One region of the Paenibacillus sp. FSL R5-0912 genome, then DNA from elsewhere that is predicted to be linked to it. Evidence: a T-box and tRNA genes for the amino acid it is inferred to sense, from the RefSeq annotation. Region 1 holds a T-box; the other holds one or more tRNA genes.

Region 1 (14,384 bases):
GCCGCCGCTGGTTGAGCCTTTGCTCTCCAGCAGACCGACGATCTTGAAGCTGCTTCCATTGAGCTGTACCTTTTGACCTACAGGGTCATCCGTGCCGAACAGATCTTCAGCCGTATCTGTTCCGATCAAGGCTACCTTTTGACGGTACTCTGTATCAATCTCCAGCAGAAACCGTCCGGCTTGCACATGGAAATCCTGGACCTCCTCATAGGCAGGTGTTATCCCTTCAACGGATACTGAAACGTTCTCGGTCCCATTCTTGGCGGTAACATTCCCCGTGATTACAGGAGATACATTCTCCACCCCTTCAATCTCTCCAAGTGCCAGAGCTTCCTCGTAGGTTAAGGAAGTCGTCGCCCCGCGTCCCATAATGTTAACCGTCAGCTGGTTGGTTCCAAGAGAGCTTAAGGATTCCGTAATCTGCGAAGTCGTTCCCTGGCCTACCGAGACTAGGGCGATTACGGAGGATACACCGATAATGATGCCCAGCATCGTGAGGAAGGCTCTGATTTTACTGCTGAGAATACTTTTAAAAGCCATTTTCATGCTCTGATACAGCATCATGAGTGGGACACCTTCCGATCCTCCACGAGATCCCCGTCCTGAATGCGGATGATCCGTTTGGCCTGCTCGGCGATTTCGAGGTCATGCGTGATTAGAATAATGGTATGTCCCTGTTCATTAAGCGCTTTGATCATCTCCAGAACTTCCTTGCCCGTCTTGGAATCAAGCGCACCAGTCGGTTCATCGGCAAGCAGGATAGGAGGGGTGCCGGCAAGGGCGCGGGCGATTGCCACACGCTGCTGCTGGCCCCCCGACAGCTCGGACGGAAGATGATCAATTCTGCTCTCCAGACCCACACTGACCAGAGCATTGCGGGCAATCTCTCGGCGTTCCCGGTGAGACATTCCCCGGTAGATAAGGGGCAGCTCCACATTCTCTACTGCCGATAATTTCGGCAGCAGATTGAAGTTTTGAAAGATAAAGCCGATTTTCTCATTGCGGATCTGGGCCAGCTTGTTGTCGGACAGCTTGCGGATTTCCTGGCCGTCCAGGAAATAATTACCCTCATTCGCGACATCCAGGCACCCCAGCATGTTCATCAGGGTCGACTTGCCCGAGCCTGAGGGTCCGATGATCGCAACAAACTCACCGTATTCGATGTTGAAGGTCAGGTCCTTGAGGATCACCATTGATTCTCCGGCCATTGTATAGCTGTGCTGCATGTTCTGAACCCGGATTAACGGTTCGGAGGTGCTCATCGTCCGCCACCGCCTCCGGAGAAGCCGCCGCCCGTCATTCCGCCGCCAGCGCCGCCGCCAGTGAAGCCGCCGGTCATTCCGCCGCCGAAGCTGCCGCCCATACCGCCTTGCATCTGTGTCTGCTGGGTGGAGGTGTTGCCTGTAGAGATCACAGTTGGAATGATCACTTCATCCCCTTCATTTAAGCCGCTCACGATTTCGATATTGCTCTCGTTATGAATACCTACCTCAACGGCAACCCGTTTCTGGCCGGATGCTGAGCTTGCTGCGGTTCTGCCGCCGGATACGCCGCCCGGGAATTCACCGCCGCCGTAACCGCCGCTGCGCATGCCCCGGACGCCTGTCTGACCTTCTCGGCCTTGCCATTCACCGCTAGGTGGGCCGCCACCCGCATCACCGCTCGGAGCCTGACCGCCTGCCGCATCACCGCTAGGAATCTGGCCGCCCACCGCATCACCGCTCGGAGCCTGACCGCCTGCCGCATCAGAGCTAGGAATCTGGCCGCCCACCGCACCGCCGCTCGGAGCCTGACTGCTTGCCGCACCGCTGTCCGTTGCCGCGGATTCCCCGCCTTCGGTCACAGGCACATTCACGTAATATTTGCCGTTCACTTCGGATACCGCCTCGATCGGCACGGTCAGAATATCATTTTTCTCTTCAATGGTAATCGCGACTTCTGCGGACATGCCGACCAGTACTCCCTTAGAGTCATTCAAGCCTACTGTGACATTGAACAGGGAGACGCCGTTTGAGGAGGTTCCTTCCTTGGCGATATCAATAACCTTGCCGGCAAACTCTTTATCCTCAAGCGCATCCAGCGTAATCGTTGACACCTGATCCAGTTTGATCTGAGGAATATCCAGTTCATCCACCTGTACCGTTACGCTCAAATTAACGTAGTCAGTCATGGTGAACAGCTCTGTACCATTCTGAGCCTGTTCGCCGTCCGTAATATTTACAGCTGTAATCGTTCCGTCGATAGGAGCCGTTAACGGATCTGGCGGAACCATATCCTCATAGATGGCAGCAATGGAATCCTGTTGATCTACAATATCGCTTTTGGCTTTATCAATGGCTGTTTTTGCCGATTCCAGCTCTTCATCTGTAGCATTATTCATCGCGATCGTTTTGTAGTTTTCCTGCTTGTTCGTAAGCTCTGTTTTGAGGTTCTCCAGCGATTTGTTGGCTTCCTTCAGCTTGTCGTCGAAATCGCCCGCCACAAAGGTGATCAGCACATCGCCTTTTTTGACGACATCGCCTTTTTTAACCATGACTGTATCCACTTCACCGGCTTCTTTGGTGCGGATGCTCTCACTGTTGATTGCCGAAACTGAGCCGGAGCCGGAGACACCGACGAGGATATTTCCCTTGGTCACCATAGAAGTATTCATTGGAGCGGCATTGACCTGCGGGTTCTGATCCGGCCACAATACATAGCCCAGAATTCCTGCAATAGCAATAACAACAACGGCTGAGGCGATAATCATTTTCTTCTTCTTTTTCATTCCGATCCTCCATCTTACTCAAATAATATAAGGCCCTGATGTAATAGGTGTACCTGAGAATCTTAAGAACCGCTTGCTTCGGTGCTTCCATTACCTGCGGCCGCTGTAGTGCCGGTATCCGTAGTTGAAGCTGCTTTGGTCACAACATCGATGGAGTAGACCTGTCCGCCAAGCTCTCTCCGCTGGCCTTGGAATTCGTCGTACAGAGTGAGCTTGTAAGTGCCTCCGCTTAAGTTCTTGAACAGTGAGTTGGTAATGGTCGTTGTGTAGGAGCCATAAGTTCCTACTGCCAAATCCGTTCCAAGGGACAGCGTTTTCTCGAAATATTGTCCATACGGGTCAGTGATGTGCAGAATCAGCTTATGGTCGAATGCTCCCATCTGGTAAGTTGTATCCCGCGAGAGATTGTAGTTAAACGCCAATGCAAGACTGGTGGTGCCTGATGTAATAGTGCCTGTGGAATTTGAAATGGCCAGTGTGTAAGGATACAGGGATACAGAAGTCAGGTTGGAAGCAGGTGCAGGCACCACAGGAGCCAGTGTCAGTGCTGATGTATTCACATAAGCTGTAGCCGCAGTTCCGGCTGAAGTCAGCTTACCGTCTGCAATCCCCTGGCTGATATACAGCTGAAGGCCGTTTGTGTCAACGGCAGCCGGTATGTTAGCCCAGAAGGTAACCAGGGTCTTGCCTGCCGGACTCGTGGAACTCTCCGACTGGACCGCAGTTGCCTCGAAATACTGTCCGTCTGCGGTTTTGAATTGTCCATACAGCCGGGAGAGATCAGTCTGCCGGGTTTCTTCACTGTTCATTTCTACTTCACTGTATATGAGGTTATTGCTGGTTCCGCTGTATACAAGGGTTGAACGTTCCTTCACGCTGGCTTTTTTACCGGTCGAAGTAATCTTGAACGATTCACCTGCAGCCAAAGGCGTAATACCGCTGCTAAGCCCGTCCGTAGTGCCAAGGGAGAGGAACTGGGTAGTGCTGGTGCCGGAAATCTCTTGCAGAATAATCTGGGCCTGGCTGAAATCAAGCGTATAGGGCACGCGGGCAAGCACCGAGACCTGCATGCTGGCTCCAGGCGCCAGAACCGTGCCGGTACTCTCCGTGTACAGCTGCGAGGACGAGCTCAAATCCGTCTGATCCACTTTCAGCACACCGGTAAGTGCAGGCAGAGTAATTGTTTTGGAGGAATGGTTGCTGATGCTGACCTTAGCCTGTACGATATCTTCGCTGCCCCATGGCAGACGCTGCAGGGAATTCAGTGTGACGCCGAAGGTGCCGTAGCTGTTGGTAATGCTGTTCTCTGTAGAAATGTGAGTATTGCCTGAAAGGGAATAAGGGATTTTGAAATAGGCTACAGGCAGTATTACTTTACTTGAACTGCTGCTGCTCTCACTGCTGCCGTTGCTGCTGGTGCTGCTGGTGCTACTTGTGGTGGTACTGGTGCTGCTGCCCGCAGGGGCAACCATTTGCAGTTCGAGCGTATCCTGACCCAGTTCAAGCGGAACGCTGGCGGTTAGTTCAATCAGTTTCTCTTCCAGCGGCTTCAAGGTAAGGGAGCTGAACGCAGTCGTTGTTACCGGGAAGGTATAGCCTTCAGCGGATTTGACAGCAAGCTCATACGCAGGTAAAGTCACTGCTTTGGTGCCGGCATTTTTAAGGGTGAGCTGATAACTCCACACGGCGTTGCCATTGTCTGCATGCACACTTGCGTCCGCGAGCTTCATGTCTACAATATTGCTGTTGATGGAGATCTTCTTGGTATAGCCAGCCGCCACGGTGAAATCAGCTGTACCCGCAGCAGGAAGGGAATAGGAGGAGACCGGAAGATAGAGCTTCAGCCCTTCATCCAGCTTGGCGATCTGCAGCGTCATCTTGGTGACGTTCATGTAGGAGGGAATCTCAGTCATATAGTAGAGCGTCTTCTTCTCCTGAGGCTGAATCTTGTATTCAGAGCTGCTGTCATCCAGCGTGAGCGTGAAGGTAGAGCCGCCCGAGGATTTCAGGTACAGGCTGTAGCCCGGGTCTGTAAGCACCTTGGTGCCCAGATTTGTTAAGCTCAGTCCAACCTTGGCATAGACCTTGCCGTTATATTTATAGATTTGCACAGATTCAGCTTTGGTGTTGACCGGAATGCTGCTTAGTTCAACTTTGCGGATCTCACCCTTAAGGGCGGACAGCGAATAGTTAGACGGAACGGTAAAAGTACCTATACGCTGTTCATAATTATCGGAGCTGAAGTTCCAGCCGTACATGTTGACTTTAAGCCCTTTGACCGAGGCGGCTGTTCCGATATTCGCATAATATGTAATGCTGGTGCTCTGCTTCGCAGCTATCTTCTTGGTAGTGCTGTCTGCGGTGACGGGGATTCCCTTGATGATGCTGCCGCCGGTAGTCACAATCTTGGAGAAATAGTTCACCAGATTGACGCTACTGCCAGCATTGTTAGTATAAGTGAGTGTATAGGTGAGAATATTACCTCCGGTTTGGCTCTGAATGCCTACATGGCTCAGCTTCACACTAAGCGTAGTGCCGAGCTTAATCGCGCTGAGACCGGTGAGTGTGGAGACTTCCGTTACTGTGGCCGCTGTTTTGGCAGTGGCTGTACTGGCCGGGGCAGCAAACGCCGTGGTTCCCGCGATCCCCGCGAGTTGACTTGCAGCAAATGTACTGAGTAACAGCAGGACAAATGCCTTTCTTCGTTTAAGCATGAAATTCCCTCCCTGTATAAAAGCCGATACGATCCCAAAGCTGCCGCATTCAAAATAAGGACAGCTAGGCTTTTCTCAATAGGGAAAATATCAAATCCGGCTGAACGTCTGCTGAAAAAAAGCCCTTCAAACGGTGCTGAAGCTTAAAGGAAGCTTAAAGGAAGATAAAAATTAACCTAAAATTGTGCAACTTGTCAAAAGCGCTGTTTTTGCATATAATAAATAGACATATCTTCTGAACTGGAAGATCGAGTGTATTTGACACAATCCGCATAAATGCATTGATGGAGAAAAGTACGCAGTGCCTGGCTTACAGGGAGGAAGCGCCGCAGATTGAGAGCGTTTCTAAGAGAGCAGAGCTGCCGAAGTTCACTCCGGAGCAGTTCCCTGAATTCCACTCAGGTTCGCCTTGAGGGAGACAGTAGGGGATACCGGCCGCAGACCGTTATTTCTGTTAAAGTGAGACAGGTCTCCACCGCACCGAAAGAGGGAATATTGCTCTTAAGGGAAGCGCTGCAGCCGTCTAACAAGGGTGGTACCACGGTCTTTTCGTCCCTTTACCGGGAGGAAAGGCCTTTTTTTGTTGAACAATACGAGATTTAAGGGGGCAGTACAAGGCATGAAAGAGAAATTGGAAGCATTGAAGGCCGAGGCATTGGCGAAGCTGCAGGAGGTAACCGATCCGCAGATTCTGAATGATGTGCGCGTGAAATACCTTGGTAAAAAAGGTGAGCTTACTGAAGTTCTGCGCGGTATGGGCGGGCTCAGCGCAGAGGAACGTCCGGTGATCGGCCAAGTGGCCAACCTGGTACGCAGTGCCATTGAAGAGGTCATCGGCGCGAAGCAGGAGCTCTTCCAGCAGCAGGAAACACAGAACCGTCTGAATGCGGAGAAGGTTGATGTTACATTGCCGGGCCGCGGCCTGCCGCAGGGCGGAGTTCACCCGCTGAGCCGGGTGATCCAGGATATCGAGGATATTTTCATCGGGATGGGCTTCCAGATTGAAGAAGGACCGGAAGTGGAGACAGACTACTTCAACTTCGAAGCCCTTAACCTGCCGAAGAACCATCCGGCCCGTGATATGCAGGATTCCTTCTATATAACGGAAGACATTCTGATGCGCACACAGACTTCTCCGGTGCAGGTCCGCACCATGCAGGCTATGAATGGCGAAGCTCCGGTCAAAATCATCTGTCCGGGCAAAGTGTTCCGCCGCGATGATGACGATGCGACCCATTCCTTCCAGTTCCATCAGATTGAAGGTCTGGTCATCGGCCGTAATATCCGGATGAGCGACCTGAAGGGGACACTGCAGCAGTTCATGAAAGAGATGTTCGGTCCTACGGCCGGCATCCGCCTGCGTCCGAGCTTCTTCCCGTTCACCGAGCCGAGCGTTGAGGTGGATGTAAGCTGCTTCAAATGCGGCGGCGAAGGCTGCCGTCTCTGCAAGCAGAGTGGATGGCTGGAGATCCTTGGTGCAGGTATGGTTCACCCGAATGTGCTGCGGATGGGCGGATACGACCCTGAAGTTTACAGCGGCTTCGCATTCGGTATGGGTGCGGAACGGATCGCGATGCTGAAATACGGAATCGATGACATCCGCTACTTCTACACGAATGATATGGGTTTTGTGAAGCAGTTCAAGGGGATTTAGAGATTTGGCGGGTGTGCGGGGTGCGTGGGATTGGATACTGGCAAGCCGATGACGGCTGTTCTATAGAAATGACTGTAATAGAAGGACCGGAGGGGGATTTTGGAACTGTAGGAGCGTCAGCGTCCGCCTTTGTCACCGGATTTCAACCGCGAAGAGCGGTATAAATAAAGAAATCTGGGGACAACAGCGGCCGGAAGTCCAAATATTCTCTGTAGGAACACTGCTTTACAGGAATTTTAATAGAACGAAGTTGGCATCGTGGCTTGTTTTAGATCCGCTCCCGCGCGCCAAGCATAGGCCGGCATGGAGAGATAAATACATCTGAAACAAAAGGAGTGTGCGAAAATGAAAGTATCAACCGCCTGGCTGGCTGATTATATATCGCTGGACGGGGTGACCGCTGATGAACTTGCGGACAAAATCACTACCGCCGGCATTGAGATTGACGGAGTTGAACGCCGTAACAAAGGGATTTCCGGAATCGTAACCGGCTATGTGAAATCCAAAGAGAAGCATCCGGACGCCGACAAGCTGAACATCTGCATCGTGGATGCCGGACAGGGCGAGGATCTGCAGATTGTCTGCGGTGCCAAGAATGTCGCAGCGGGACAGAAGGTTCCGGTCGCACTGGTTGGCGCTAAGCTGCCCGGACTGGAAATCAAGAAAGCTAAGCTGCGCGGCGTGCTGTCGCAGGGGATGATCTGCTCGGCCAAAGAGCTGGGGCTGAACGACAAGCTGCTGCCCAAAGAGCTGCAGGAAGGTATTCTCGTATTGCCTGAGAATATAGAAGTCGGCCAGGATATCCTCAAGGTGCTTGGCCTGAACGATGAAATCCTGGATTTCGACCTGACGCCTAACCGCTCCGACTGTCTGAGCATGATCGGTGCTGCTTATGAAGTGAGCGCAATTCTGGGCCGTGACCTGCAACTGGCAGATCCAGCGGCAGAGCTTGTGGAAGCAGGCGGACGGGCAGCGGATTCCATCACTGTCAATATTGAAAATGAAGAATACTGCAGCCATTATGCTGTGCGTTATATTGCCGGAGTGAAGACAGCTCCATCCCCGCTCTGGATTCAGAACCGCTTGATGGCGGCCGGGGTACGCCCGATCAATAATATCGTCGATATCACCAACTACGTAATGCTGGAATACGGACAGCCGCTGCATGCGTTTGACGGCGATCAGCTGGCAGGCGGAACGATTGGTGTACGGTTCGCTCATGAAGGTGAGCTGCTGACAACACTTGACGGCCAGGAGCGCAAGCTGGAGCCGCAGATGCTTGTCATCGCTGACGGGTCAGGAGCTATCGGCCTGGCTGGCGTTATGGGCGGATTATCGACTGAGGTTACAGCAAATACCGTCAATATCGTATTGGAATCCGCCAAATTCGACGGCGGGACTGTACGCAAGACCTCGCGTCAGCTGGGTCTGCGTTCTGAAGCTTCCCAGCGCTTCGAGAAGGAAGTCGATCCGAATGCCGTCATTCCTGCACTTAACCGTGCGGCTGCCCTGATCGCCCGCTATGCCGGCGGCTCTGTGCATGAAGGTATTGTTGAGGCAGGCAGTGTCTCTACTGAGGAGAAAGTACTGACCCTGTCGCTGGAGAAGCTGAATCAATATCTGGGTACCGAGCTGTCTTTGCTGGAAGTGAAGACCCTATTCGGCCGTCTGCACTTCAAGTGCGGTGATGCTGCCCAGGGAATCATCGAAGTTCAGGTTCCCACGCGGCGCGGCGACATCAGCTATGATGTGGATCTCATTGAAGAGATTGCCCGCCTGTACGGATATGACAACATCCCGACAACCCTTATTGAAGGAACTACTACACCGGGGGCACTCACCAGAGAGCAGTTCCTGCGCCGTGAGCTCCGCCGCCTGCTGGCCCTTGGCGGGTATCAGGAGGTTATGGGGTATTCCTTCATCCAGCCGGAACAGAGCAAGCTCTTCCCGGCACTTGCGGACGGCAAGCTCTCCGTGAAGCTGGCGATGCCGATGAGTGAGGAACGCAGCGTGCTGCGTACCAGCCTGCTGCCGCAGCTGCTGGACATTGCCCTCTATAACACTAACCGCCGTCAAGGCGATCTGGCGCTGTTCGAAATCGGCAATGTCTTCTTCACCGATGAAGAAGTGCTTACCCGCCAGCCGAACGAGCTGCCGGTACTTGGACTGCTGCTGAGCGGCACACGTGCTGCCAAGCAGTGGAATGTAGCGGCTGAGCCTGTAGATTTCTTCGATCTTAAGGGTGCGCTTGAAACTGTATTTGCCCATCTTGGCCTTACGGACCGCATAATCTATGAAGGGGATGCTCCTGAAGGCTACCATCCGGGACGCTCTGCTTCCGTCTACCTGCTGCAGGCTGAAGGCCGTGATAAGATCGGTACCATCGGACAGCTGCATCCGGAGCTTCAGCGACAGATGGATCTGGAGGATACTTTTGTAGCTGAAGTGCTGCTGCAGCCGCTCTATGATGCGGCGCGCGCCCAATTACAGTACAGTGAGCTTCACCGCTTCCCTGGGATGGAACGGGATATTGCGGTAGTAGTAGACGCAGAGGTTCCTGCAGGGCACCTGATAGCTTCCATCCGTGAACATGGCGGAACACTGCTGCAGAATGTGCAAGTGTTCGATGTCTACACCGGCGGCAAAATGGAAGCTGGAAAGAAGAGCGTAGCCCTCTCGCTGCTGTACCGTCATACGGACCGTACACTTACCGATGAAGAGGTTGTGGAAGTGCATGACAGAGTCGTTTCTGCTCTGGAGCAAACTTTTGGCGCAGAATTAAGAAAATAGCAGGAATTGTGCAAAGCCGCAGCGAATCCATTTAGAAACCGATTCGCTGCGGCTTTGCTGTACCCTTGTGAAGTACAGAGTCCGGTTTAAATCTATGAAATGAACACGTTTTTTTGCCAAAGGTTAAGGAATAACGCTACAATAGCAGTAAGGAAATCAGCTTAGAATCCGCACACATACAAAGGAGGGCACAACTGTGGCTATGGACCGGACTCGTGTCGCCGTGGAGATATACGGAACTTCCTATAAACTTGTCGGAAGCAGCACTGAATATATGAAGCAGGTTGCCCGTTATGTCGATGAGCATATGCGTGCAATATCCAAATCACATTCCAGACTGGATACCCCGCGGATCGCGGTGCTTGCAGCTGTACATATGGCAGAGCAGGCTATCCAGGTTCAGGATTTCAAGAATGAATTGAATATGCTGACCGGTGAACGTACCGAGCTGCGCGTGGAGGTGTCACGCCTTCAGGAGGCGCAGCGCGAACGGCAGGAAGAATACGAGAAGCTTGAAGCGGCCGCCAAGGAAGAAGCGGCACGGCTGATTGCCGCCGTGGAAGAAGAACGCGCAAGGCATCTGGACCTGCAGGAGCAGGAGCGTCAGATGCACGCACAGCTGCTGGAGGAAGAGAAGCAGGCTGCTGCTTCCAGCCGCGGGCAGCTGACAGATGCACTGCAGGCGCGCGAAGCAGAGCTCAAAGCGCTGCGGGAGACTTACGAAGCAGAGCAGGCTGCAAGCCGCGAAGCTGCAAGACAGGAGCTGGAAGCGGCTGAAGCGTTACGGCTGCAGCAGCTTGAAGAGCTGAAGGCTGCTCATCTGCAGGAGCTGGAGCAGCTCCGGGAGACACTGACCCGGGAGAAAGCGGAGACGTTGGCAGGTCTGGAGCAGGAGCTGATCCAGACCCGGGAGTCTATGGGCAGTGAGATTGTTGAGATCCGTACCACCTGGAGCAAGGAGCTCGCCGATACCAAGGCGACGCTCACCAGTGAGCTCAGCGGAGAGCGCGAAGCGCTTGAGAAGGAGCTTGCCAAGAATAAGGAGCTGCGGCAATCCCAGGGGACGCAGGAGCACAGGCACAAGCAGCAGCTTCAGGAGCTGGAGAAGCAGCTTGCTGAGCTGCGCGGCGGAACCGGGCAGCTGCAGTCCCGGCTGCGCGCGGCGGAAGCCGGGCTCAAGGGCGAGCGCGATGCGCGCCTGACGCTGCTTGCGCAGTACGAAGCTGTGCTGAAGCGGGAAGAGCAGCTTGGCGAAGAGCTGCGCCTTGCGGCAGAGCAGGGGCAGCAGCATAGCGCAGAGCTGGAGGAAGTGCGCAAGCGTTACGTGCAGGCGCAGGATGAAGCAGCGGGACTTAACAGTGCGCTGCAGGAAACAGCGGACAAGCTAAGTGCGGCGCTGGAAGAACTGCAGACTGCCAATGAGCTCAGCGGTCTGCTGAATGATGAGCTGGAGGGGTTACGCCAGCGTTATGAGCTGACGCAGGAAGAAGCGTCGTCTCTGCGCAAATCTCTGCGGGAGACGACGGATAATCTAAGCCGGACACAGGCGGAATTTGACCGTACCGCGCTCGAAGCAAGCTCCTGGCAGGAGCTTGCGAACAAGCATATGGAGGATATCGGCGAGCTGGAGATGAACCTTCTGGAAGCCGGCGAGAAATCGGCAGCGCTGCAGCGTGAAGTAGAGACCCTCCGCGGACAGGCGGATGGAATGGTGCAGCAGCTTGACCTGGAGGCCCAGCTTCGTGCTGAGGCGGAGCAGGAAGCTGCCCTTCACCAGGAAGCGGCAGAGGCAGCCCATAAGGAACTGGCGGCGCTGCGCGGCCGCTACGAAGAGCTGATCGCCCAGTATGATGAAATTCTGCAGGATGGCGAACAGCTGAAGGAACGTTATGAGCTGCTGGAAGCCGAAGGCGAGGAAGCTGCGCGGCGTCTGGAAGAGCTGTATGAGGCAGGCCGCGAAGCTGCCGCAGCGGCGGCGGAGCAGCAGGAAGCGCTCCGCGAGACCAGGGAGTACGAAGCTTCATGGAAGCAGAAGTACGAAGAGCTGAAGCAGCGCGAGCAGCAGTGGAGCGAGCAGGAAGCGAAGCTGCGTGAGGAGATTGAGATCTGGCAGCAGGAAGCCGGGGACGCTGAAGCCCAGACGGAATCTGTGAGCCGCTCGCGCAGCGAGACCGTGCAGCAGCTTGGGGAGATCGGCGAGAGCTACGAGCTCGTCCAGGGCCAGCTCCGTCTGGTTCAGGCCCAGTTCGAGCTGCAGCAGGGTGAGCTGGACAAGCTCTCCCAGGAGCACCGCAGCCTGCAGGCGGAATATGCCAAGCTGCAGAGTGAATATAATGAATGGATTCAACTGATCGAACAGGACAGTTGAATGGCGGATGCATTAACGAAAGAGCTGTTTTAAGCAGGAGACTGCTTGGAACGGCTCTTTTGCTTAGTAGGGGAAGTCCAACCGGGTCCACCGGAAGTGGATGATAAGGTGATTCAAAGCAACCTTGATTTCTTCGGAAGCGGACCAAAGGGCGGGCATGAAGAGCCGAAGTACCCTGAATCCGCCAGTAGTGGGCGGTAGGCAGGTAGAGTAGATGAGCCGAATGTATGCGAATAACCGAGTACAATGCGCCTCCGAGAGGGTAGAGGTAGAAGTGCCCCTGAATCCGCCGGAGGTGGACGGTAGAGGGGACTGAGGAAATCATAAATCCCCTTTGACTCTAGCAATAGGCATGTGGAGATAAGTCAAACACTGGTGTGTCGCTTAAATCGCCATCTGGTGGGTTTGGCTGCGAATAGGCAACTCTTGCAATTAATGATTCAGAATTTATAGGTTTAACATAATATGTTATTCATAAATTAAATATTGCAACCGTTTACAACTCGGGGTAGGATGTTGATTGAGGTGAACATGATGGATAAAAAATGGGTCAGCGGCGCGGGGGTTATTGTGCTTTTTCTGCTGCTGGCATATCTGTTTATAGACTTTGCCAATCATTCGGGCCGGATGGGCAGTATTGTCAATGAATTGAGCGGGCACTCTAGCGGGGATAATTCGGGCTATCATATTGTGCTGATCGAACAAGAGCGGTACCATCCGTACTGGGAAATGGTCGAGAAGGGCGCCAAGGAGGCTGCTGCAAAGTATGGGATCGATATCGAGTTCACCGGCCCGGTTCGCAATAACATGGAGGAGCAGATCAGCCTGCTGGAAAAAGCGATTGCCGCACAGGCGGATGCGATCATTGTGCAGGGGCTGAACGACGAGAAGTTCACCCCCGTAATTGATAAAGCCGTGAACCGGGGGATTCCGGTAATCACCATTGATACCGACGCTCCGGCGAGCAGGCGGCTGGCTTATGTAGGGACCGACAATGTTGCAGCAGGCGAGGCGCTGGGCCGTATGGTGGTTCAGACGACCGGCGGTAAAGGGAAGATCGGTGTGATCATCGGCAGCGAGCTGGCTAAGAATCAGGTTCAGCGTCTGAACGGCCTCAGTAATATTGTAAAAAATTACAGCGGTCTTGCAATTGTGGATGTCCGCAGCTCTAACATCTCACATATGGAGGCAATTCAGCAGGCAGCCGATATGCTGCGGCTTCATCCGGAGATTGATGTGATGGTCGGTACCAGCTCAACGGATGCGTTGGGAGTACTGCAGGCCTCCAAGAGCCTGAAGCGTGTTCCGATGACGATCATTGGCTTCGATAACCAGGCAGAGACCCTTGCTGCCATCAGCCGCGGGGATATCACAGGCACCGTGGCACAGCAGCCTTATCTTATGGGGGCTACGGCTGTACGGCTGCTCCATGAGCATTTTCAGGGAATGCAGCTGGAGTCCAAATACTTCACCGGGGTGAAGGTGCTGGACAAGTCTAATGTGCAGGAGGGAGAGAGCCTATGAGTATCCGCCATAAGCTGCTCATCTGTATTCCGCTGCTTGTGCTGCTGATGAGCTCAGTCTCTTTTGTGCTTTTTGAGAGCGGAAAGAACGTGCAGGAGAGCTACCATCTGATGATGAACCGGATCATGCTGTACAAGGAAGTATCCTATGAGGTAGGGGAGAATATGCGCTCCCTGAACCGTTTCATTATGCAGGTGGACGCGGACAGCTTCCCTGAGGTGCAGAAGCATCTGAGAGCAGTGCAGGAGCTGCGGGCGAAGCTGGACGGAATGGCGACCATCGGGGGAAGCGGCCTTCCGCTGATGAATTACAGTCATATCATTGATACGTTTCTGGATCAGGCCGGGCAGATGATTACAGAGATTGATGGTCAGGACTCCAACACACTGGCCGGTGCCTATATCGAGGCGGAGCAGACACAGCGGTTCATCCGCGAGGAAGCCCAGGAGCTGGTTGACCTGGAACTGGACCAGTACAAGCCGATCTATGCGGAGATTATGTCCACGACGGCCAAGCTGAACCGGCTGGGAAGTCTGCTGGTAATTACCGCAGCGCTGCTTAGTATCT
Region 2 (14,384 bases), 3.1 Mb from region 1:
CTGTATGCGGATTGCAGATCTGTCGCCACAAGAGGCCGATATACATATTCACAGCGCCCTGGAGGCTGGTATAGACTTCTTCGACCATGCTGATATTTATGCCGGGGGTAAAGCTGAAGAAGTGTTCGGCAACGTTCTGACCGCCAATCCCGGCATGCGGGATCGTATGATGATTCAGGCCAAATGCGGTATCCGCAACGGCTTCTTCGACTTCTCCAAAGAGCATATTGTAACTTCGGTTGAGAACAGCTTGAAGCGGTTACAGACCGATTATGTCGATGTACTTCTCCTCCACCGCCCTGACACGCTGATGGAGCCTGAAGAAGTAGCCGAAGCCTTCGATGAGCTGGAAAGCAGAGGTTTGGTTAAACACTTTGGCGTTAGTAACCAGAATCCCCTGCAGATTGAATTGCTCAAAAAGAACGTCAAGCAGCCCCTGCTGTTCAACCAGCTTCAGCTTAGCATTATGGTTACCGGCATGATTGACTCCGGCTTCAATGTCAACATGACCAACGCCGGTTCTGTAGTCCATGACGGAGGCATCCTGGAATACAGCCGTCTGCATGACATGACCATCCAGCCTTGGTCCCCGTTCCAATACGGTTTCTTTGAAGGCGTATTCCTCGGCAATGAGAAGTTCCCGGAGGTGAATGAAGTCATTAACCGTCTGGCTGCGGAAAAAGGTGTAGCAGATACCGCCATCGCAATCGCCTGGCTACTGAGACATCCGGCTAAGATGCAGCCGATTGTCGGTACCACCAACACTAAGCGTCTGCTGGATATCGCCAAAGCTTCCGATATAACCCTCAGCCGCCAGGAATGGTATGAGATCTACCGCGCGGCAGGGAATGTGCTTCCTTAACCAAGAAGGCAAAATGAAAACACCGCCAGCTTTAGACGAAAGAGGTCGGGACTGCCCCCCGTTCGTGAGACAGGGATCAAAACACCCTGCAAGTTCAAGCAGCCAGTCGCCGGAAATCCACCGGTGACTGGTTATTTAGTTTCGCCTGAATCCGAATTGAGTTATAGTAAGTGATGTAGTCTCGAACGGTCTGTTCAACGATTGCCGTCGTTGTACACATGAGATCTTCGAGGTAGAACGTTTCAGACTTTAGGGTGGAATGAAACGATTCGATGGGGGCATTATCGGCGGGCGTTCCCTTGCGGGACATGCTCATGGTAATGCCTTTTCCTTTGACTGCAGTCTGGTACATCTGAGACGTATATACACTGCCCTGGTCGCTATGAAGCAGCATATTTGCCCGTTTTGGAAGTTGATTCAGTGTATGCAACACTAAAGATGTGTCTTGCTTGTCCGCTATACTGTAAGCTACAATCTCCCCATTGTATAGGTCCAGAATGCTCGAGAGATACAACATCTTCCCTCCAAACGGTAAATAGGTAATGTCCGTGACGAGCTTTTGCAGATGCCCCTCTGCATGAAATTGCCGCTTCAGCAGATTTTCTGCTGGATGTGCTGGCTGCCCCGGGGCCTTACGTTTCTTCCTCCTTACACGGCATTGTAGCCCTTCACGCTGCATAATCTGTTGAACTCGTTTGTGGTTTATGGGTTCTTCTGCCCGAAGGAGTGCGGTGATTTTCCGGTACCCATATCGGAATTTATGCTGTACGCAAAGCTGCCTTATCTTCTCCGCTATAGACTCTGAAGGCTCGGTTTCTACTGCGGCTTTCCAGCGGTAGTATGTGGCTCTTGCAATCCCAAGCCATGCGCAAGCCTCTTTCACCGTTACTTCTTCTCGAATGGACTCGATCCAGGTAATAACGACTTGCGGTTCCACCTCCTTTCCAGTTCCCTGTACTTTTTTAGCACGTCTAGTTGCTGCTTTAAGAAACGATTCTCCGCCTTTACTCTTTCCAGCTCCGTAGAGTGTTCTGGACCTTTTCCGTAGCTGTACTGTTTGCCCACGGGCTGCTCCAGACGATGCACTTCGCCTTTTCGATACCACCTCATCCATGTCTTTAACTGTGTGTTATTCCGTATCCCTAGCTCCTCCATAACCTCTCTGACCGGAACTCCTGCCAACCTCATCTCAATGGCTTTCATTTTGATTTCTACCGGGTAACTCACTCTCGTTGCCAACGCAAAAACACCTCCAAGATTATCTCCCTATCTTACGACAGGGTTTCATTTTCTTGTAGGTGTTTTGATTTGTCTCACGTTATGGGGTCAGTCCCGTCTAAAGCCAGGCGGTGTTTTTTTTAACTACCTCGCAATTGGGCTTGCCTTTTTACCCATCATATAAATTCCAATCCAGGCAAACATTAATACTATCTGAGCTAGAACGACCAACCACAGTACTTCCGTGTAGCCTCCTATAAGGCAAAATATAGTATTAACCAGGGGGAACCCCAAGAACGTAAACATGATCGGAAAATCTTTTTTGGGAGTGATTGAATAATTCACCTTCCGGTCCCAGAACTTTAGGAAAGCTAATGCTAAAACTCCGATTGTAATTACAGAAAGTGCAATCAAATTCACCCATTGCATATTTGAGGTTCTTTCGAAGAACGGCCCCATATAATTAAAGAAGTTAGATAAAGGTGAGAACATACAAGCCAATGACGCAATTGCCGCCAGAAACGGATAAATGTAACCAACGGATTTACTGTAGCCTTTCTTTTTATGCCACCATTCACCAATTAGAATAAAGACTGTCCAATATCCCGCTATATAAATCCATCCTGTAAAATTCATCACAGGTTCCCCATAGATTTGAGGTTCACCGGCCAGCGGATAATACGTCCATCTTGCAATGCTTCCTTCCATGGTCTGAAATATCTGTTTAACGGCCACCGGATCCAATGAAAAGTCAAACACCATAGCGCTTAATCCCGTAATAAAGGGTTTAGTCCAGGACGGTATATTTACAGACTTTAGAACACGCAAAGTTGAATAAATGATCAGAAACTCAATTATAGGGACAGTAATAGGTATATTAAATAACATTAAAATACTCCGCCCATAGGCGTAGAAACCTTCCCCAAGAGATGACGCAGTAATTTCAAAAACAGCTGCGTAAAAAAACACAAAACCTATAAATTGCATTAGAACCGTTTTAGGATGTTCTTCCTTATCAAGGATATAGAAAACCATTAGAACAGCAGCAATTAATACCATAATATCTTGAATAATCCATACAGGGACTACAGTTATATCTCCCATATTTTACCTCCATTTAATTTAATTTGAATCGAACGTTCAAATAAATTATAATATCACCATGTTAGTAAAACAACAGGCTGTTCGTTTGAATTATGTTAGTTATCATACAAATCACATTAGTTTTGTTCATTTTTTATTTTATATGGGGAGGATATTATGGCAGACAAAAAAGCAGATCACAGAGTGAGATATACAAAAATGGTTATAAAAGAAAGCTTGTTGAAGCTTTTGACAGAACGGTCTATCAATAAAGTTACAGTGACCGACATTTGCAGCGAAGCAAACATTAATCGCAACACCTTTTATTCACACTATGCTAATCAGTTTGAGCTTCTTTCAACGATCGAGAATGATCTTTACGAAGAAATTAAGCAACTTGGGATTAATTCTTCTGACGTTAAAACTCCTGAAAAGCTATCTTATGAATTATGTAAATATATAAAAGCGAATAAAACGATTTGTGAGGTTCTGTTCTCAGAGCATGGCGATAAAGAATTATTAGAAAGAATCCTTTATATCAGTCACGATTTAACCATTGAGCGATGGAAGCAGGAATTAAAATATTTTGATCCACAATTATTTGAGTCTTGGTATACGTTTGCCGCTCATGGCAGTATAGCCATTATAAAAAAGTGGGTGAGTAGTGGTTTGAAGGAAAGCCCCAGTAAAGTTGCAGCTTTTATTGATAAAGCCACAGAGGCAGTATCCAAAGCATTTTATTCCGAAGAATTATAAATTATTTAAAATGAAGCGGACGCTCATTTTTGAGGGCCGCTTCTCTGCTCTTCTGCTGAAGACCAGGCAAGGGGATGGGACTTATGTCTGCTCCTCCAGTATTTTGGGGTCAGTAATAAGAAAAGTGATTCAGCATACCGATAAGTTCGAGAGCCTGGAGGTCAGAACATGGTTTTGGAAACGAAGCAAAGATGCGGCTTTTATCTCGACTCCTATGACCTGATTTATCAAGCCATTGCCAATCAGGATGGTCATAAAGCTGAGGAAGCTGTCCGTCTCCAGAACCGGTATTCGCAAGCAAGCGACACTCTGGTTCATGATCGTAGGAATTATTTTTATCGCAGCGAATTTGCGTGCTCCCCTCACATCGGTGGGACCATTGCTGTTCAGTCGTAATCGGGCGGAGTGACCTTGTATGTTGGAACTGCAATTCTGAGGTTTGCTATTCCCCTATGTAATGTATTACTTCCGAGCCTGATCAAACGGGAGTTTCCGCAGCAAATGGGTACTATGGACAGTGGGATATTCTGTTTCCCTGAATCTATGCGGGGCGGTAGCTTCCGGTATTAGTGTTCCCTTAGCTGTGGGGGCAGGCATGAGGTATCGTTGGTCTAGGTGCGGCTAGAAATCAATTTGTTGGTTCTGATAAAGATTGCCTGGATCTTGATAGTTCTACGCATAACTGGAGTAAGAGAATACAGCTCAAATAAAAAGAAAAAAGAGCCCACCAGAGAATATCTCTGATGAACTCTTTTAGCAGATACCGGCGAGAGGACTCGAACCTCCACGGTTTCCCACTCGATTTTGAGTCGAGCGCGTCTGCCATTCCGCCACGCCGGCATATACATATTATTTACAATTGATTCTAAAATAAAATGGAGGTGCCACCCAGATTTGAACTGGGGATAAAGCTTTTGCAGAGCTTTGCCTTACCACTTGGCTATGGCACCAAAAAATGGAGCGGACGACGGGAATCGAACCCGCGACCCTCGCCTTGGCAAGGCGATGCTCTACCGCTGAGCCACGTCCGCATATAATGGCTGGGGATATAGGAATCGAACCTATGAATGACGGAGTCAAAGTCCGTTGCCTTACCGCTTGGCTAATCCCCAACATTTGATTTAATAAAATGGGGCGACTGATGGGTCTCGAACCCACGAATGCCGGAACCACAATCCGGTGCGTTAACCCCTTCGCCACAGTCGCCATATGAAGCTTATTTAATTGCAATGCCTTATAACTCTTATAAAAGAAATGGGGCGACCGATGGGTCTCGAACCCACGAATGCCGGAACCACAATCCGGTGCGTTAACCACTTCGCCACGATCGCCATATTAAATTTTATAGGATATTACTTGGCAGGGGCAGCAGGAATTGAACCCACACCAACGGTTTTGGAGACCGTTGTTCTACCTTTAAACTATGCCCCTAAAAATGGTGGAGGCTGATGGATTCGAACCACCGAACACGTACGTGAGCAGATTTACAGTCTGATGCGTTTGGCCACTTCGCTAAGCCTCCGAGGATGGTGCCGGCGAGAGGACTTGAACCCCCAACCTACTGATTACAAGTCAGTTGCTCTACCAATTGAGCTACACCGGCGTATTAAGTTGTAAGAAATATGGTGGCGCGGGAGGGAATCGAACCCCCGACACAAGGATTTTCAGTCCTTTGCTCTACCGACTGAGCTACCGAGCCGAACATTTTTTCATAAAGATGGCGGAACCGACGGGATTCGAACCCGCGATCTCCTGCGTGACAGGCAGGCATGTTAGGCCAACTACACCACGGTTCCAAATTGGTTGCGGGGGCAGGATTTGAACCTGCGGCCTTCGGGTTATGAGCCCGACGAGCTACCGGGCTGCTCCACCCCGCGTCAATGTTAAAGATCTATTCTATTAAAAGATAGATGGTGGAGGCTGAGGGGTTCGAACCCCCGACCCTCTGCTTGTAAGGCAGATGCTCTCCCAGCTGAGCTAAGCCTCCATATATGACTCGTATGAGATACTCTCCACTCCGTTACGAGATTGCGATGTATTCCTTACGATGCCTATGCTTCAACGAACCCAGGGAATTCTCATCCCATTAATCGAAGAAGAAATTGGTGACTCGTATGGGATTCGAACCCATGTTACCTCCGTGAAAGGGAGGTGTCTTAACCCCTTGACCAACGAGCCATGCTGTTAACTACTTGTAAAGTAAAGCTACGGAGAGAGAGGGATTCGAACCCTCGAGACGCTTGTGGCGCCTACACGATTTCCAATCGTGCTCCTTCGGCCAAACTCGGACACCTCTCCAAATGGCTCCCCGAACAGGACTCGAACCTGTGACAACTCGATTAACAGTCGAGTGCTCTACCAACTGAGCTATCAGGGAATATACATATCAAGCTTGATCGCCTGAAAACTGAATCCGAAACGAATCTGCGCTCTAAGAAATTTGGATAAGCCCTCGACCGATTAGTATTGGTCAGCTCCATGCATTGCTGCACTTCCACCTCCAACCTATCTACCTCGTCGTCTTCAAGGGGTCTTACTAGTTGGGAAATCTCATCTTGAGGGGGGCTTCACGCTTAGATGCTTTCAGCGCTTATCCCGTCCGTACGTAGCTACTCAGCCATGCTCCTGGCGGAACAACTGATGCACCAGCGGTACGTCCATCCCGGTCCTCTCGTACTAAGGACAGCTCCTCTCAAATTTCCTGCGCCCACGACAGATAGGGACCGAACTGTCTCACGACGTTCTGAACCCAGCTCGCGTACCGCTTTAATGGGCGAACAGCCCAACCCTTGGGACCTACTTCAGCCCCAGGATGCGATGAGCCGACATCGAGGTGCCAAACCTCCCCGTCGATGTGGACTCTTGGGGGAGATAAGCCTGTTATCCCCAGGGTAGCTTTTATCCGTTGAGCGATGGCCCTTCCATGCGGTACCACCGGATCACTAAGTCCGACTTTCGTCCCTGCTCGACTTGTAGGTCTCGCAGTCAAGCTCCCTTATGCCTTTGCACTCTGCGAATGATTTCCAACCATTCTGAGGGAACCTTTGAACGCCTCCGTTACTCTTTAGGAGGCGACCGCCCCAGTCAAACTGCCCGCCTGACACGGTCCCCGTACCCGCTTAGGGTACCAGGTTAGAACCTAGATACGATCAGGGTGGTATCCCAACGGCGCCTCCGCAGAAGCTTGCGCTCCTGCCTCACCGGCTCCCACCTATCCTGTACAGATCGTACCCAAATTCAATATCAAGCTGCAGTAAAGCTCCATGGGGTCTTTCCGTCTTGTCGCGGGTAACCTGCATCTTCACAGGTATTAAAATTTCACCGGATCTCTCGTTGAGACAGCGCCCAAGTCGTTACGCCATTCGTGCGGGTCAGAATTTACCTGACAAGGAATTTCGCTACCTTAGGACCGTTATAGTTACGGCCGCCGTTTACTGGGGCTTCGGTTCACAGCTTCGGGTTGCCCCTAACCACTCCCCTTAACCTTCCAGCACCGGGCAGGCGTCAGCCCGTATACTTCGCCTTGCGGCTTCGCACAGACCTGTGTTTTTGCTAAACAGTCGCTTGGGCCTTTTCACTGCGGCCCCCTCGGGCTATTCACCCTACCGAGGCACCTCTTCTCCCGAAGTTACGAGGTCATTTTGCCGAGTTCCTTAACGAGAGTTCTTCCGCGCGCCTTAGAATTCTCTTCTCGCCTACCTGTGTCGGTTTGCGGTACGGGCACCTTCTCCTGGCTAGAGGCTTTTCTTGGCAGTGTGAGATCATGACCTTCGCTACTACAATTTTCGCTCCCCATCACAGCCCAGCCTTAATGATGTGCGGATTTGCCTACACATCAGCCTCACTGCTTAGACGGACACATCCATCAGTCCGCGTCACTACCCTCCTGCGTCACCCCATCGCTCATAGCGGATTACGGTGGTACAGTAATTTCAAACTGTTGTCCTTCGACTACGCCTTTCGGCCTCGCCTTAGGTCCCGACTTACCCTGAGCGGACGAGCCTTCCTCAGGAAACCTTGGGCTTTCGGCGGATCAGATTCTCACTGATCTTTTCGTTACTCATACCGGCATTCTCACTTGTATGCTGTCCAGCGCTCCTTACGGTACACCTTCAACCTACATACAACGCTCCCCTACCCCAGATGCAAAGCATCTAGCCATAGCTTCGGTGGTGTGTTTAGCCCCGTTACATTTTCGGCGCAGAGTCACTCGACCAGTGAGCTATTACGCACTCTTTCAATGGTGGCTGCTTCTAAGCCAACATCCTGGTTGTCTGTGCAACTCCACATCCTTTCCCACTTAACACACACTTGGGGACCTTAGCTGATGGTCTGGGCTGTTTCCCTTTTGACAATGGATCTTAGCACTCACTGTCTGACTCCCGGCAAGAAGTTAATGGCATTCGGAGTTTGACTGAGCTTGGTAACCCTTGCGGGCCCCGCACCCAATCAGTGCTCTACCTCCACCACTCCATTCACCGAGGCTAGCCCTAAAGCTATTTCGGGGAGAACCAGCTATCTCCGAGTTCGATTGGAATTTCTCCGCTACCCCCACCTCATCCCCGCATTTTTCAACATGCGTGGGTTCGGGCCTCCAGTGCGTGTTACCGCACCTTCACCCTGGACAGGGGTAGATCACACGGTTTCGGGTCTACGTCCACATACTCATTCGCCCTATTCAGACTCGCTTTCGCTGCGGCTCCGTCTTCTCGACTTAACCTTGCATGTTAAACGTAACTCGCCGGTTCATTCTACAAAAGGCACGCCATCACCCAGTAATAGGGCTCTGACTTTTTGTAAGCACACGGTTTCAGGTTCTATTTCACTCCCCTTCCGGGGTGCTTTTCACCTTTCCCTCACGGTACTGTTTCACTATCGGTCGCCAGGTAGTATTTAGCCTTAGCAGATGGTCCTGCTGGATTCATACGGGGTTTCACGTGCCCCGCACTACTCGGGATCCGTCTCGGAGAGAACACAGTTTAGGCTACAGGGCTTTTACCTCTATCGCGGGCCTTTCCAGACCTCTTCGCCTACCATATTCCTTTGTAACTCCATGTGAGACGTCCCACAACCCCAAGGGGCAAGCCCCTTGGTTTAGGCTGTTCCGCGTTCGCTCGCCGCTACTGACGGAATCACTATTGTTTTCTCTTCCTCAGGGTACTTAGATGTTTCAGTTCCCCTGGTCTGCCTCTGCGTATCCTATGTATTCAGATACGAGTAACTGCGAATTACCACAGCTGGGTTTCCCCATTCGGACACCCCCGGATCAAAGCTTGCTTACAGCTCCCCGAGGCAGTTTCGTTGTTCGCCACGTCCTTCGTCGGCTCCTGGCGCCTAGGCATCCTCCGTGTGCTCTTATTAGCTTAACCAATCGCTCCGGTATTGGCTCATTCGCTCATCTTGTTTTAAACAGCGCTTCCGGATGAATCCGTCCGCTAGTCTGTTTAAAGCCAAAAGTCGCTCATAATCCAAAACCATCGCTCAGCATGACTAATAACTATTTCAACTTGCTTACACAAGTTTCAGCTAAAAGATGTTCTAAAACGCAAATTCGTTTCGGTATCCAGTTTTCAAGGATCAAGGTGCTGAAATTTCGGTACAATCACGACTGTGATGTTCGAAAATTCAGACAGTTTAAAGATGAGAGTTTGAGCTCTCAAAACTGACCAACGAGTGAGTGTTTGAACCCTAAGGTTCGTTGTGGAAGCTTACGCTTCCGATTTGAATGTCACCGTTGCAGGTGACGATTCTCCATAGAAAGGAGGTGATCCAGCCGCACCTTCCGATACGGCTACCTTGTTACGACTTCACCCCAATCATCTACCCCACCTTCGGCGGCTGGCTCCCTTGCGGGTTACCCCACCGACTTCGGGTGTTGTAAACTCTCGTGGTGTGACGGGCGGTGTGTACAAGACCCGGGAACGTATTCACCGCGGCATGCTGATCCGCGATTACTAGCAATTCCGACTTCATGCAGGCGAGTTGCAGCCTGCAATCCGAACTGAGACCGGCTTTGCTGGGATTGGCTCCACCTCGCGGTTTCGCTTCCCGTTGTACCGGCCATTGTAGTACGTGTGTAGCCCAGGTCATAAGGGGCATGATGATTTGACGTCATCCCCACCTTCCTCCGGTTTGTCACCGGCAGTCACTCTAGAGTGCCCAGCTCGACCTGCTGGCAACTAAAGTCAAGGGTTGCGCTCGTTGCGGGACTTAACCCAACATCTCACGACACGAGCTGACGACAACCATGCACCACCTGTCTCCGATGCTCCGAAGAGGGGCACTATCTCTAATGCTTTCATCGGGATGTCAAGACCTGGTAAGGTTCTTCGCGTTGCTTCGAATTAAACCACATACTCCACTGCTTGTGCGGGTCCCCGTCAATTCCTTTGAGTTTCAGTCTTGCGACCGTACTCCCCAGGCGGAGTGCTTACTGTGTTAACTTCGGCACCAAGGGTATCGAAACCCCTAACACCTAGCACTCATCGTTTACGGCGTGGACTACCAGGGTATCTAATCCTGTTTGCTCCCCACGCTTTCGCGCCTCAGCGTCAGTTACAGCCCAGAAAGTCGCCTTCGCCACTGGTGTTCCTCCACATATCTACGCATTTCACCGCTACACGTGGAATTCCACTTTCCTCTTCTGTACTCAAGTCACCCAGTTTCCAGTGCGACCCCAGGTTGAGCCCAAGGTTTAAACACCAGACTTAAATGACCGCCTGCGCGCGCTTTACGCCCAATAATTCCGGACAACGCTTGCCCCCTACGTATTACCGCGGCTGCTGGCACGTAGTTAGCCGGGGCTTTCTTCTCAGGTACCGTCACTCCGGTAGCAGTTACTCTACCGGACGTTCTTCCCTGGCAACAGAGCTTTACGATCCGAAAACCTTCATCACTCACGCGGCATTGCTCCGTCAGGCTTTCGCCCATTGCGGAAGATTCCCTACTGCTGCCTCCCGTAGGAGTCTGGGCCGTGTCTCAGTCCCAGTGTGGCCGTTCACCCTCTCAGGTCGGCTACGCATCGTCGCCTTGGTGAGCCGTTACCCCACCAACTAGCTAATGCGCCGCAGGCCCATCCCCAAGTGGCAGATTGCTCCGCCTTTCATTCTCTCTTCAGGAGAGGAAAGAAATTATCCGGTATTAGCTACCGTTTCCGGTAGTTATCCCAGTCTTGAGGGCAGGTTGCCTACGTGTTACTCACCCGTCCGCCGCTAAATTCATTTAAAAGCAAGCTTTCAAATGAACTCCGCTCGACTTGCATGTATTAGGCATGCCGCCAGCGTTCGTCCTGAGCCAGGATCAAACTCTCCAAATTGGTTTTAGAAAGAGCGATTGCTCATTTTGAAACATCTGACGAGAATTTTCATTCTCTTTTTTGGATCTCGCCGAAGCGATCTCCCACTCACTCGTTGTTCAGTTTTCAAAGATCAATGTCTCATCTTTTGTCGCCGTTATTTGTTTCAGCAGCGACCTTTATAATATATCACAGCGCCCTCGTTTTAGTCAACCTTTTTTTTGATTTCTTTTTTTGGCTGATTTACGACTGCTTTGCAGCGCATCGTTATGTCAGAGGGACGAGTTATAATTTATCACATAAGTTGCGTCCTAGTCAACCCTAAATATTCCCCTCATTATCTGCGCTCATGCAGCAAGGAACAAATAAAAAAAGAGAGTACACTACCTCTCTCCATCCTCCTGCTTACTTTTTCTATTATAGGTCTATTCATGTCCGTGGACAGCCACCTAACTAAAGGGTATACCGAATTGCATGTCCGTCCCCGGCCTCTACAGCCCAAGAAGTAATTTCTCTAATTAATGAACGCGATACAAGCTTGCGCAGAACAAGCGGTAGCTCTGCCTGGAGCTGGCTCAGTCCTGAATGCTGCAGAAGTTCCTTGATACTCCAAGCCTCCTTGCGGCTGCTCAGGATATGGAGCAGCATGGCGCAACAATCCGCCATTTTTGACATTAACGCAAACTCGCAGGCCAGCAAAATCAGTTCGACTCTCTGCTCCAGCGTTTCTGTACTTACTGTCAGTTCTTCATATAACTTATGAACCGGAGAATTCAAATTTTTGACCTGTCCCCACACTGCGGGCTCCGGAAAATATCCGGCCTCGCTCACTTCAATACGTGCCCAATGATACAGAGCGATCAGCACGCAGTTATAAGCATCCATAGTACAGCCTGCTTCAAGGTAACGTTTCGACTTCACATACATATGTAGGAACCGGGAGAATTCCATAAACAATACCCGCTCTTTCAGCGGACCTTGGAACTGAATGAGTTCCTTCCGCATCTCCGCCAATATTCCCTTAGGGTCCCAGATCACCTCACCGGACATTAAACTGGTAAGGAGTTCATTATTGTCCCCTGCCATCACAGCGCGTTCCAAAGCAGATAGACCCACATGCACGGATTGCGTCCGCCGGTCCCCGGCAATGGTGTGGGTTATAATTCGCTCTGTCTCCTGTTCCTCATGCAGCATGAGCACCATCATATCAAAGTCATGCAGCAGCGCGCTCTGAAATGTATCATTGCCTCTTTGCCGCAAAGCAACGGCTCCAAGAACATTCTCATCAAATGTCTCCCCACTTAATAGGGTCAAATTGGACAGTTCCATACTTCCCTCCATCAAATTTGGCGATTTTGCATCCAGTCAGTTATAATTCTCTTTACATAAATGATATTCTACATATTCATGTCAGTTCCTCCTGGATAACCGAACTATATTTCAGTTAGGAGATAATACTCATGAAATTTAAATCGGCCAAAATCAACGCTTTTCGTACATGGGGACTGCTTCTTACGATGCTGGGTATGGGCCTTATGATTATGGGAACCGCAGGCATTGTATTCTGGGGGTCTGCAGGCAAGGTTGTCGCTGCTATCGGTCTCGTCATTGGTCTAATCTCCATGATGGCCAGTCTGGCCATCTACTTCTGGGCGGGCATGCTCTCAACCAGTGCTGTCCAGGTGGAATGTCCCGAATGCCATAAGCTGACCAAAATGCTTGGCAAAACGGACCGCTGTATGTTCTGTCACACCATCCTCACGATGGACCCTGCACAAGCCACAATTACCGCTGAAGAACTTGAAGTCCAGCAATTGAAGCAATAATCGAATTCATATGTCTTTACAGAAATAATCTCCTGCCGAATACAAACAAAAACGGGTGTCGTCCTCTACTGGACGACACCCGTTTTATATTTAATCCCCCTAAGCATTATTCAACAATCGCTTTGAGTGCTTCCCACGCTTCCGGATTGGCAAAGCTCCGATTCCATGAGGCTACCCCGCCAAGGCCGAAGGACTGCGCCAGATCGACTCTGGCTGCCAGCGAAACTTTATCCTCAATCCATATTTTGCGCAGAGCACCCTCTTCTTTGTATTCCACATAATTCTGTCCTGCTTCCTTATCAAGAACCGGTGTCAGCTTCTTCTCGGCAAGTATCTCCTGAACCGCATTCATACTGACGGCCTTGGAACTTACTTTGTTTTCACCTTTCTCGGTCTTCTCGGTCCAGATACGAGTGTACAATGGCACCCCCAGAATCAGCTTCTCGGCAGGCACTTCATCCTCTTCAATAATCCGGCTTATAGAATTCCTCACCCACGGCAGGGAAGCTACAGAACCGGCAACCGGACTGGCCGCCCAATGCTCATCGTAAGCCATCACAATCAGGAAATCCGACACGGCTCCAAGCGCCCGGCGATCCAGGAACAAGGACCACATTTCACTGTTTGATTTCGGTGTTACATCAATAGAGACAATCAGATTCCGGCTCTGTGCCATGGGCTTCAGTTCCCGCATGAACTGGGTTACATTAGGTCCGTCCTTGGTGTATACATTCTCAAAGTCGATATTAATACCGTCCAGGTTGTACAGATCCGCATACTTCAGCATTTGCACAATTGTATTCATCCGTCTGTCATACGTGGATAGTGCCTCCGTAGTCAGGTCTGCCTCAAAGCTGTTGCTGAGCAGTCCCCATACCTCCATGCCCTGGGTGTGAGCCCACTCTACATAGGCGCTGTCAGCCTGGCTGCGTACATTACCATTAACATCGATAATGCTGAACCAGGTTGGACTAACCACATTAATTCCTGGCAAATCAGCAAATTTCGCAGGATTCGGCTTGCGTTCGTAGACTGCCTCCCAGAACATATTAACGGGCTTTCCTTTCCAGCTGCGTTCGGCACGGGTAGGAGCCACAGGCTGCTGCACTACTGTCCTATTCCCGTCTGCTAGAATATCGTCCGCCTTGACGAAGCCTGTATATCCGCTCTCCAGCTGCACATACAGCCAGCCTTTGATGTCTGAATTCCAGATTCTCACTGTGGCTCCCGGCGGCATATCAGCAAGGATTGGCGCATGTACGGAGTCTCCGCTGCGGAGCGCTTTGGTCCGTCCGCCTTCCTTACCCTTCACTTTGCCTAACGGCACCGTTTCGCCGGCAGTCAT

The links. A T-box is a leader RNA that pairs with one kind of tRNA and senses whether it is charged. The one in region 1 lies ahead of pheS (phenylalanine--tRNA ligase subunit alpha), so its partner is inferred to be a tRNA-Phe.
Region 2: it has a tRNA-Phe gene. The T-box ahead of pheS (phenylalanine--tRNA ligase subunit alpha) is inferred to sense a tRNA for this amino acid. The anticodon was not compared.

Annotation. Positions count from the first base shown of each region.
Region 1 is NZ_CP009282.1:2,131,638-2,146,021, forward strand. Features, by position in the region: gene R50912_RS08950 (ABC transporter permease) at 1-564, opposite strand, end outside; gene R50912_RS08955 (ABC transporter ATP-binding protein) at 561-1,262, opposite strand; gene R50912_RS08960 (efflux RND transporter periplasmic adaptor subunit) at 1,259-2,767, opposite strand; gene R50912_RS08965 (hypothetical protein) at 2,830-5,481, opposite strand; T-box leader at 5,754-6,041, shown strand; gene pheS (phenylalanine--tRNA ligase subunit alpha) at 6,101-7,135, shown strand; gene pheT (phenylalanine--tRNA ligase subunit beta) at 7,481-9,925, shown strand; gene R50912_RS08980 (cell division protein ZapA) at 10,122-12,293, shown strand; gene R50912_RS08985 (sugar-binding protein) at 12,825-13,817, shown strand; gene R50912_RS08990 (sensor histidine kinase) at 13,814-14,384, shown strand, end outside.
Region 2 is NZ_CP009282.1:6,716,853-6,731,236, forward strand. Features, by position in the region: gene R50912_RS28305 (aldo/keto reductase) at 1-862, shown strand, start outside; one part of gene R50912_RS28310 (IS3 family transposase) at 957-1,828, opposite strand; one part of gene R50912_RS28310 (IS3 family transposase) at 1,828-2,101, opposite strand; gene R50912_RS28320 (carotenoid biosynthesis protein) at 2,225-3,184, opposite strand; gene R50912_RS28325 (TetR/AcrR family transcriptional regulator) at 3,341-3,919, shown strand; gene R50912_RS36525 (hypothetical protein) at 4,088-4,315, shown strand; partial or broken gene R50912_RS35380 (MFS transporter) at 4,236-4,526, shown strand; tRNA gene R50912_RS28335 (tRNA-Leu) at 4,681-4,759, opposite strand; tRNA gene R50912_RS28340 (tRNA-Cys) at 4,796-4,869, opposite strand; tRNA gene R50912_RS28345 (tRNA-Gly) at 4,876-4,950, opposite strand; tRNA gene R50912_RS28350 (tRNA-Gln) at 4,957-5,031, opposite strand; tRNA gene R50912_RS28355 (tRNA-His) at 5,050-5,125, opposite strand; tRNA gene R50912_RS28360 (tRNA-His) at 5,175-5,250, opposite strand; tRNA gene R50912_RS28365 (tRNA-Trp) at 5,277-5,350, opposite strand; tRNA gene R50912_RS28370 (tRNA-Tyr) at 5,356-5,441, opposite strand; tRNA gene R50912_RS28375 (tRNA-Thr) at 5,447-5,522, opposite strand; tRNA gene R50912_RS28380 (tRNA-Phe) at 5,543-5,618, opposite strand; tRNA gene R50912_RS28385 (tRNA-Asp) at 5,638-5,715, opposite strand; tRNA gene R50912_RS28390 (tRNA-Met) at 5,720-5,796, opposite strand; tRNA gene R50912_RS28395 (tRNA-Val) at 5,831-5,906, opposite strand; tRNA gene R50912_RS28400 (tRNA-Glu) at 6,023-6,097, opposite strand; tRNA gene R50912_RS28405 (tRNA-Ser) at 6,128-6,217, opposite strand; tRNA gene R50912_RS28410 (tRNA-Asn) at 6,221-6,296, opposite strand; rRNA gene R50912_RS28415 (23S ribosomal RNA) at 6,360-9,288, opposite strand; rRNA gene R50912_RS28420 (16S ribosomal RNA) at 9,677-11,234, opposite strand; gene R50912_RS28425 (nucleotidyltransferase-like protein) at 11,667-12,542, opposite strand; gene R50912_RS28430 (DUF2614 family zinc ribbon-containing protein) at 12,674-13,039, shown strand; gene R50912_RS28435 (glycosyl hydrolase family 18 protein) at 13,146-14,384, opposite strand, start outside.